3 regions of the Microbulbifer bruguierae genome follow, and region 3 is predicted to be linked to each of the others. Evidence: predicted binding sites of a transcription regulator. Region 3 holds the regulator's gene; each other region holds the start of a gene.
The links. Region 3 encodes sigma-54, which starts transcription at its own class of promoters, with help from an activator protein. Its sites were predicted from a motif close to TGGCACANNNNTTGCNNT; they were not measured.

Region 1 (3,277 bases), 140 kb from region 3:
AAGCGCTGCGTCGACCAGGGCTTTTGCGGTGGTATTCAAACTGGTGGTTGGCAGTGCCAGTTGTTCGGTCAGGAACTCGTGCGGCAGTGTTTCGTGTACCCCGTCGGTGGTGAAAACAAGCAGGTCTCCGGGTTCCAGTGACACCTGTCGGTAGTCGACGTCCAACCGTTGGGATGCGCCGAGGGCGCGGCTCAGGTAGCTGTGTACCTCGCCAACCCATTTGCGGTGATCATGGGTGAGTTGTTCGAGCGTGCCGCGACGCAGGCGATAAATTCGCGAGTCACCCAAGTGAAAAAGATGGGCTTCAGCGCCTTGGAGAATCGCCGCGCTGAAGGTGCAGACATAGCCCTTGTCTCTTTCGAAACGATAGGGGCTTTGCTGGGTCTGGCCATAAAGCCAGGCGTTGGTTGCCTTGAGTACGCGCTCCGCAGCCTGTTGCACGTTCCAACCATCCGAGGTGCAGTAGTAATCGTCGAGAAAACTTTTGACTGCGGTCTGACTGGCGATGGCGCTGACCGGACTGGAGCTGATGCCATCGGCGATGGCGAAGGCAGCGCCTTTCAAGCCCAGCTGCGGATCCAGTGGCACACGGGCACCGCAGCTGTCCTGATTTTCCGGTTTCAGCCCTGCGCTGGTGTAGTGGCCGATTTCCAGGGAGAGTGTGTTATTCATAGAAAAATAAAGCCCCGCAGGTGCGGGGCTCAAACGGCTATCAGGCCAGGGCCTCGTTACCCGCCTTGCTGTCAACGGCAGCAGTGAGCTGACGCTTGGGGGCAGTTTTGTAGTGAGTGCTGTACAGGGTCAGGCCGGTGAACGCCAGACCGCCTACCAGGTTGCCGAGTGCGGTCGGGATTTCATTCCAGATGAAGTAGTCAAGCACGGAGAAATCGCCACCCATCATGATCGCCGTGGGGAACAGGAACATGTTTACCACGGAGTGCTCGAAGGCCATAAAAAAGAACAGCATGATGGGCATCCACATGGCGAGTACCTTGCCGCTGACATGGGTAGAAATCATTGCGCCTACCACACCCATGGAGACCATCCAGTTACACAGCATGCCGCGCAGGAAAATGGTGAACCAGCCAGCGGCACCGTATTCCGCGTACCCCAGGGTCCGGGCTTCACCAACAGCGGCAAGCTTGGCGCCAACTGCGCCGGGTTCGGTGTTGAAACCCATGGTGAACACAAAGGCCATCATCACCGCGACGGTGAGCGCGCCGGCGAAGTTGCCGAGGAATACCAGGCCCCAGTTGCGCAGAATGCCGCCCCAGGTGACGCCGGGGCGACGGTCCAGCCATGCCAGTGGCGCGAGAACGAATACTCCGGTCAGCAGATCAAAGCCCATCAGGTAGAGCATGCAGAAGCCCACCGGGAACAGGATGGACCCCACCAGATGGGAGCCGCTGGCAACCGCGACGGTCACCGCAAATACCGCGGCCAGGGCGAGGATGGCGCCGGCCATATACGCGCGTACCAGGGTATCGCGGGTGGACATATAGATTTTGGATTCCCCGGCGTCGACCATTTTGGTCACAAATTCGGTTGGAACGAGATAAGCCATAGTTTTCACCTTATTGAGTGTTTAAGGATCGGGTGTCCACCTGTGCAAGGAATTTCAGCGATCCGGTACCGCAACAGTCCGTCAGCACTGGAAATTCGGGGCACAAAAAAAAGCGCCCACACAGACCGGCCGTTGCCGGAAAGTGATGGACGCCTTTATCCAGTGTGTTCTATTTGTCGCAGGCCTCTGGCCTGGTGAGCGGCATGGGCCAGGCCATACAGCGCGCTACAGGGAATTGATAGCAATCTCGGTGCCAACTTACCGGAAAGTAAATTTTCATTGCCAAAGTACGGATTAACGGCGGGGTTTTAGCGGCTTCTACGAAAGAATGACGTAAAAATCCTTATTTAGTGATTTATGCTGGTGCGAATTTTCCTGTTTGCACTGAAATGGTGCCACCTGATTCTGGCATCGAAAATTTTTGAAGCCGTAACTTGTTACTGGAATGTTTATTGCTCAGCTCAGAATAGGGATTATTTTTCGGGGAACGCGGAGTCATGACCAATCACAGAGAGGATGCAGAAAAATTTCTGCTGGCAGCCAAACGCGCAGAGATTCAGGCGCTGCAGCGACTGGTGCGCAGTTGTGAACTGGTGACGACGGTTTCTGATCTGGTGCATCAGCTACAGCGCGAGCGCGGTATCAGCAACATCTATCTGGTTTCTTCCGGGGCTCGTTTTGCGGATCACCGCCAGGATCAGATGCACTGCAGCAGCGACAGTGAAGGGGGGTTTCGCCAACTGCTGCACGAGCAGTATCTGGGACCTGGTCGCTACGACAGCCCCAGAGATATGCGGCTGCTGAACGGTATCGCTTACGCTCTCCACGGTCTGGATGAACTGGTCAATCTGCGCCGGCATATCGATGCCTTTGAAGTCAGTGCACTGGAATCCACGGATGCATATTGCCGACTGATTGCCGGTTTGCTGTCGGTGGTGCTGGAAGCTGCGGATGTGGCGGATGATCCCGAAGTAACCAGATTGCTCGTGGCCCTGGGCAACTTTATGCAGGCGAAAGAATTTGCCGGTCAGGAGCGCGCCTGGGGGGCCATCGGCTTTGCCGGCAGCAGTTTCGATGAAAGCCTGCACGGACGCCTGAACCACTTACAGGACTGCCAGCGCCACAGCCTGGAAGTGTTCTGTGAATTCGCCGGAAACGTGGAGCTGGCGCGCTGGCAGGCGATAGAAGACAGCCAGGATGCGCGCGATCTGCAGCGTTTACGCCTGATGATTGCCGCGCTCAAGGACGGTGAACCGATTGCCTCCGAGATCAGCGAAGTCTGGTACCAGCTGGCTACCGCGCGTATCGACGCCATGCATCGCCTGGAGAATGCCATCACCGCGAAATTGCGCGAGGCCAGTCGCAAGCGTGTCGCCGAAGCACAGGCGGAACTTGGCCACCACTATGCGCAACTGGAAATGATGAAGTCCGCCGTTTGGGACCGGGTGCCGGCGTTGACAGTGTTATTCGATCCGGAGGTGCCGGGCCTGTATGGCAGCGCTACGGCGACCAGCGTGCCGGCGTTGCACGGGCAGACGTTGACGCATTCCCTGTACGACCTGATCCGTTCCCAGGTGACGCATATTCGTCGGGTGAGTGAAGAGCTGGAGGAAGCTCGCCGGGCTTTGAACGAACGCAAACTGATCGAGCGGGCGAAGGGCGTGTTGATGCGCAGCCTGCGCTTGAACGAGGAAGAGGCCTATCGCACCATGC
Region 2 (3,277 bases), 2.2 Mb from region 3:
CGGTACAGCCAACTATTCAGTGCATGTAATACACGCGCTGCAGCTTGCTTCACCGACCAGGAATCCGGCGTACTGTAATAATCGGAAATAAACCCACTAATCGCAGCCCGTGCCGCTGCACCTCCGGCCTCCGCGCTGCCGACACCGTCGGCAATTGCCGCTAGTGAACCGCGATAACGCCGATCACTGCCGGTGGCCCGATACACGGCCACCGCATCGTCGTTATACGCGCGTGGGCCGCATTCGGTAGCGGTGGCGAATTCCAGGTTTTCCGCGTTGGAAGCCTGCAGATCGAAATCTGGCACGATGGTGGTTTCGCAGGTTTTGTTCAAAGTAGTGTCGGTAACAGTAAGGAATTCGAAGTTAAGTGATGCGCCGATAACCAGATAGCGGTACCCGGAAATTCAGGGTACCGCTTCAGAAATCTTCAGGCGACATCAATCAAAGAAACACTGCCATCCGGCATGACTTCCGCCATCTGGCCTTCAGGCTCTTCGAGGAACAGCAGCGTAACAAAACCCAATACTGCGGTGCATGCAATCACCAGGAAGAAGGTCTGGTAAGAAACCATGCTCAGCACCGTCAGATAAAACACGGCGCCTACATTTCCGTAAGCGCCTGTCATTCCCGCAATCTGCCCGGTCAGGCGGCGCTTGATCAACGGCACCACCGCAAACACCGCGCCTTCACCAGACTGCACAAAGAAAGAACACGCCATCGCCGCGGCAACCGCCAGATACAGCGGCCACTCGGCATCGATCGAACTCATTGTCAGGTAGCCGATCGCCAGGCCCGCGGTCAGAATTAACAGCGTGCTTTTGCGGCCAAAACGGTCACTGATCAGACCTCCCGCTGGGCGTGACATCAGATTCATAAACGCATAAGCGGAAGCCAGTAGACCCGCTTTCACCGGATCCAGTGTGAAGGTCTCTGAGAAAAACAGCGGCAGCATCGAGATCACCGCAAGCTCGGAACCGAAGGTGGCAAAGTACAGGATGTTCAACACCGCCACCTGCTTGAATTTGTAACGGTGAATCGGCTCCGGCAGTTTGACGAAAACCTCTTTATTGATTTCGTAGCACTTCTTTGCATCAAACAGATACAGGGCCGCCAGCGCCAGATAAATAACCACGGCCACCGATTGTGCCAGCATACCCACGCCCGCCGGCGACAGCTTCCAGGTCAGCAGCGCCAGTGCCGCATACATTGGCACCTTCATGATCAACAGCAGAATAAAATCAGAGGGGCTGGATACTTCCATACCGCCAATTTTTTTCGGTTTGAAATAAGTGGCGCCCTTGGGGGTGTCGGTTACCGACTTGTAGTAGACCACACTGTAAACCAGCGCGATGATGCCGGTAATGCCGATGGCGTAGCGCCAGCCATCTTCGCCCCCAAACAGCAATGCAATGGTCGGCAGGGTCATGGCGCCGGCGGCGGAGCCGAAATTACCCCAACCACCGTAGATACCTTCCGCAGTACCCAGCTGTTTGGCCGGGAACCATTCGGAGACCATACGGATACCAATAACAAAACCCGCACCAATAAATCCGAGCAGAAAGCGGCCAATGGCCGCCGCGATAAAGCTGTCTGCTACAGCGAAAATAAAACAGGGAATACTGCCGACGGCCAGCAGCAGGGAATAGGTCAGTCGCGGCCCGTACTTGTCCGTCAGCATGCCGATGATCACCCGCGCGGGAATCGTCAGTGCCACGTTCAGAATCAACAGGGTCTTCACCTGCTCGGAAGTGAGCGAAAGGCTGTCGGCGATCGCCATCAATAGTGGTGCGTGGTTGAACCAGGCAAAAAATGTGATGAAGAAGGCGATCCAGGTCAGGTGCAGCACCCGGATTTTTCCCTGGAAGGAAAAAAGGTTTAAGGAGTCACTGGACATAAATCTATCCCGTTAGTGTGTGAATTTGATCAGCCTGCTTCCGTCGCCGGCGCCAAATCGCGGGCATAAAAAAAGCCCACGGGTACAGGCGGGCTGTAGCCGGTGGACTTCGGTGTCCGTTTCATCAATTTGTGGTATTGCTGCTATGGTTCGGGCGCTTATATCAATGTGGGATTACCCACAAAAATCCCCCCGCTTGTTATTTACAGTGGGCCCAGTTTCGGCCCACCGGCAGCAAATGAATACCCAATATGTATTCAATTTTTGTGCCATATCGGTGCAGGATGACGGGGTAGTGCGAAAAATGTGCAAAAATCAGCGGGTGAGTGGAATAGGGCGATAATTATGGCGTGTAAAAACTCTTTTTATTTTTAAGGGAGCACGTGAAGAGTCTCGCAACTCTCCTGTTCCGGCAATGCACGCCCTGATTTGGTGTACTGGTGCAGTCATTTATGCACTGAAGGCGGGCGCCCTATGTTGGTCGCCCTGTGTTGGCGAGGGTGCCCGCGGGATATTAAACGGTTTGTGAGAATTGCTGGTTCTGGTGGCGAAGAAAATCCAGGGTTTGCTGATAGAGGTCGGCCCGGAAGACTTCCGCCTCCGTGGAGTCGGTGGGCGCAATCTCGTTGCACAGTGCCAGCAGTTCCCGTCCCTTCTTCGTCGACGGCAGGCCGTGATCGGTCTGCGGGTGGGCAAACAGGTGCCAGTCAGGGTTTGCTTTGACCCCGTGTCCCGCGTGCCCACGGTGCAGGGTGACCTGGTCCTCCAGAGAGGCGGCAATGGTTTCTTCCGGTAGATTGAGATACTCCGGTCGCGCCAGTATACCGACCGCATCCCGGCGGTGACTGCGGTCATTGAGCCAGCCGCAGGCGGCCAGTAGTGCCGCGCGCAGGGCCAGGTGGGTGGCGGGGTTCGCATCGTGCCAGCTTTGCGTGACCGCCAGTACCTTCTCGGGCATGGCTGGCATCAGGGTATTGCTCGGGGCAACGATCACGCCGATGCCCTGCTGAACCGCGAGGGTATTCCAGGGTTCGCCAACACAGTAGCCATCGATATCGCCACGCCGCAGGTGATCCACCATCTGTTCTGGTGGCAGAACTACGAGTCGCACGTCCTGGTCGGGATCGATGCCGGCGTGGTTAAGCCAGTAACGCAGTTGCAGGGTGTGGCTGGCAAAGGGGTATACACTGGCGAAGGTGAGGGGGTTGGTTTCACTAGCGCGGCTGGCGATATGTGTATTCAGGGCCGCGCCGATATTCACCGGGCCGTCAGACGCCAATTCAAGCTGATCGTACAGTGCCCGCGACAAAGTGATGGCGTTGCCGTTGCAGCTCAATATCAGTCCGCTCAGCAGTTGTTCTTCGCAGTGTGGTAGGGTTTGCT
Region 3 (3,277 bases):
CGGTGAACGCCGACGAGTGGAAATTGCCCGCGCACTGGCCACCAACCCGGCATTTGTATTGCTGGATGAACCCTTTGCCGGGGTGGACCCCATTTCCGTCAACGATATCAAGCAGATCATCCGCCATCTGCGGGATCGCGGAATCGGTGTGCTGATCACCGATCACCATGTGCGCGAGACCCTGGACATCTGTGAAATTGCTTATATCGTCAGCGAGGGCCATATCATCGCCGCAGGAGCCCCCACAGACGTCGCCGAAAACAAACAGGTAAAAGACGTCTATCTGGGACACGACTTCACTATCTGAGCGGATCCGAGTAGTTGCATCCACACTTCCCCGCTCCTATACAGATGTCTGTCACAATTCCGCACAACGACCCCCAACATTCCTCTCTGCTCACCAATTTTTCGGCACGCTTATTGCTTAACGTGCCGCTTGTGTTCCGTATGCCTCCGCGGTAGTCTGCAGCAAATGAGCTTTACGCCGCCGCTTCAAACCCAGAATTTGTCGCGGCGGATTCACGCCAGAATTTTCTGCCGGCACTACTCCTATGAAGCAGTCACTCCAGTTAAAACTCGGCACTCAGCTGACGATGACGCCGCAGCTGCAACAGGCTATCCGCCTGCTGCAACTGTCGACCCTGGACCTGCAGCAGGAAATCCAGTCCGCACTGGACAGCAACCCGTTACTCGAAGCGGATTTTGACGAGCACGCCGGCGAATCTCATCAGGAACAGAACACCCCCTCTCAGGAGGGAGCCCAGCGCGAAGACAGCGACGGCGCAGCTGACACAAAAAATGACGCCAGCGCTGACAGCGACTGGAATAGTGACATCCCTGACGACCTGCCGGTCGACACCCGCTGGGACGACATCTATACCAACAACAGCTACCAGGGCAACGAGGGCGAAGACTACGCCCTCGAGCAACGCAATGCCGCATCAGAAAGCCTGCAGGACAGCCTCCTCTGGCAACTCAACCTGACGCCGCTGACTGCCGAAGACAAGCACATTGGCGAAGCCCTGGTTGACGCTATCGCCCCTAACGGTTTTCTGGTTGCGGAGCTGGAAGAGATAGCCGTCGCAATTGGCGTGGATGTCGACGAAGTGCAGGCGGTACTGAAAACCATCCAGCAGTTTGAACCGGTGGGCTGTGGCGCCCGCGATCTGCGCGAGAGCCTGATGTTACAGCTGCGGCAACTGCCTGAGCAGACCCCCTGGCTGCCACAGGCGCTGATCGTAGTCGGCCAGCACCTGGACCTGCTGGGCAAGCGGGACTTCCGTCAGCTGAGCCGGCGCACCCGTCTCAGCGAAGCACAATTGGGCGAAGTCATGCGCCTGATTCAGACTCTCACCCCCTACCCCGGCGAAGCCTTTGGTGGCGAAGAGCCCCAGTACGTGGTTCCAGACGTGATCGTGAGCCGCAAGCAACAGCGCTGGGTAGTGGAGCTGAACCCGGAAACCACCCCCAAACTGCGCATCAATGACGCCTATGCCTCCCTGATAAAGCGCGCAGACAACTCCACCGAAAACAACTACCTGCGCGATAACCTGCAGGAGGCGCGCTGGTTCCTGAAAAGCCTGCAGAGCCGGCACGAAACCCTGCTCAAGGTGGCAACCTGTATCGTCGAGAAACAACAGGGCTTTTTCGAACAGGGTCCGGAAGCCATGAAGCCGATGGTGCTGGCCAATATTGCCGAAACTATCGGCATGCACGAATCCACCATTTCCCGGGTAACCACCCAGAAGTACATGCTCACTCCCCGCGGGGTTTTCGAGCTCAAGTACTTCTTCTCCAGCCACGTGAGCACCGATTCTGGCGAGGATGCCTCGTCCACCGCCATCCGCGCCCTGATCCGCAAGCTCATTGACGGCGAGCAGCCGCGCAAGCCACTATCCGATAACAAGATTACCCAGGAGCTAGACGCCCAGGGCATCAAGGTAGCCCGGCGCACCGTAGCCAAATATCGCGAGTCCATGGGAATCCCTTCGTCTAGCGAGCGCAAGCGACTGGTCTGACTGTAACAGTCAAAATATGGGCGCAGTAACCTCTCTTCGTACACTTTCTGGACAACCAATAGCCAGACATTGAGTGTATCCTTCCATTCTGGCGCACTTCCTAGTAGGGTGCCGCCCTGTGCGGGGGTGCAGCCAGTTTGTGCTGAACCCGATGAGGAGAAATCCATGCCGACCAACATCAGTGGCCACCACGTAGAAGTGACTCCGGCGATTCGCGATTACTGCCTGACCAAACTGGACAAACTCTCCCGCCACCACGACCTGATCACCAATACTGAGGTCATTCTTTCCGTCAGCAAACTGATCCAGAAAGCCGAAGCGCGGATTCACGTGAATGGCAAGGATGTGTATGCAGACTCGGAAGCGGACGATATGTATGCGGCGATTGATGCGTTGACCGACAAACTCGACCGGCAACTGCTTAAACACAAAGAAAAGTTACGCAGTCACCGCTAGACCGCTAGCGTTGGACCACCAGCAAGATATGACATTGGACGCACTACTCTCTCCCCGCCTGAGCCTTTGCCACCTGGCGGGGAGCAGCAAGAAAAAGCTGTTACTCAACATCGCCCAGGCGATTTCTGAACAATACCCAGAACTGGATTCGGACACTGTGTTCAACCAGCTGGTAGCCCGGGAGCGCCTGGGCTCCACCGGCATCGGTGAGGGTGTCGCTATCCCCCACTGTCGCCTGCCCGGCTGTGAGCGCCCAATCGGCGTCCTCTGCACCACCTCTCCCGCAGTAGACTTTGACGCGATCGACCGCCAACCCGTAGACCTGCTGTTTGCGCTGCTGGTACCGGAAGGCGCGGATCAGGAACACCTCGACACCCTGGCGGAAATCGCCGCCCTGTTCAGTGACAGCCGGGTACGGGAAAAGCTGCGCGAGGCGACCACCAGCGACGAACTCTACGCACTGGCCATAAACAGCGCCGCCGCGGCATAATGCCTGCTGCCCATCCGGCGGCTCCTGCTCCGCCGGCACCCGGTCTATCCGCCGTTCAAACAGCAAGGAGCGTTGTGCAATGCGATTGGTCATCATCAGCGGCCGCTCGGGGTCCGGAAAGAGTTCCGCCCTGCAACTGCTGGAAGACGTTGGCTTCAACTGTATCGACAACCTCCCCGCAAGCCTGCTACCCGAGCTGGTACGCCGGGTCACCGAGCAGCCGCCGCAAGAAAATCTCCAGCTCGCACTCGGCATCGACGCCCGCAACCTTTGGCACGATGTACGTCAGGCCCCGCGGGTAATCGGCGACCTG

Region 1: a site for sigma-54 is predicted at 1,803-1,820, ahead of PVT68_RS07335 (formate/nitrite transporter family protein). Genes of this name have one in related genera too.
Region 2: a site for sigma-54 is predicted at 2,149-2,166, ahead of PVT68_RS15960 (NarK family nitrate/nitrite MFS transporter). Genes of this name have one in related genera too.

What each region holds. Positions count from the first base shown of each region.
Region 1 is NZ_CP118605.1:1,703,712-1,706,988, reverse strand. It holds gene PVT68_RS07340 (bifunctional protein-serine/threonine kinase/phosphatase) at 1-672, opposite strand, end outside; gene PVT68_RS07335 (formate/nitrite transporter family protein) at 713-1,564, opposite strand; gene PVT68_RS07330 (nitrate regulatory protein) at 2,062-3,277, shown strand, end outside.
Region 2 is NZ_CP118605.1:3,866,983-3,870,259, forward strand. It holds gene PVT68_RS15955 (bifunctional protein-serine/threonine kinase/phosphatase) at 1-332, opposite strand, end outside; gene PVT68_RS15960 (NarK family nitrate/nitrite MFS transporter) at 428-1,894, opposite strand; gene PVT68_RS15965 (CmpA/NrtA family ABC transporter substrate-binding protein) at 2,409-3,277, opposite strand, start outside.
Region 3 is NZ_CP118605.1:1,559,994-1,563,270, forward strand. It holds gene lptB (LPS export ABC transporter ATP-binding protein) at 1-307, shown strand, start outside; gene PVT68_RS06685 (RNA polymerase factor sigma-54) at 552-2,018, shown strand; gene hpf (ribosome hibernation-promoting factor, HPF/YfiA family) at 2,184-2,474, shown strand; gene ptsN (PTS IIA-like nitrogen regulatory protein PtsN) at 2,503-2,964, shown strand; gene rapZ (RNase adapter RapZ) at 3,044-3,277, shown strand, end outside.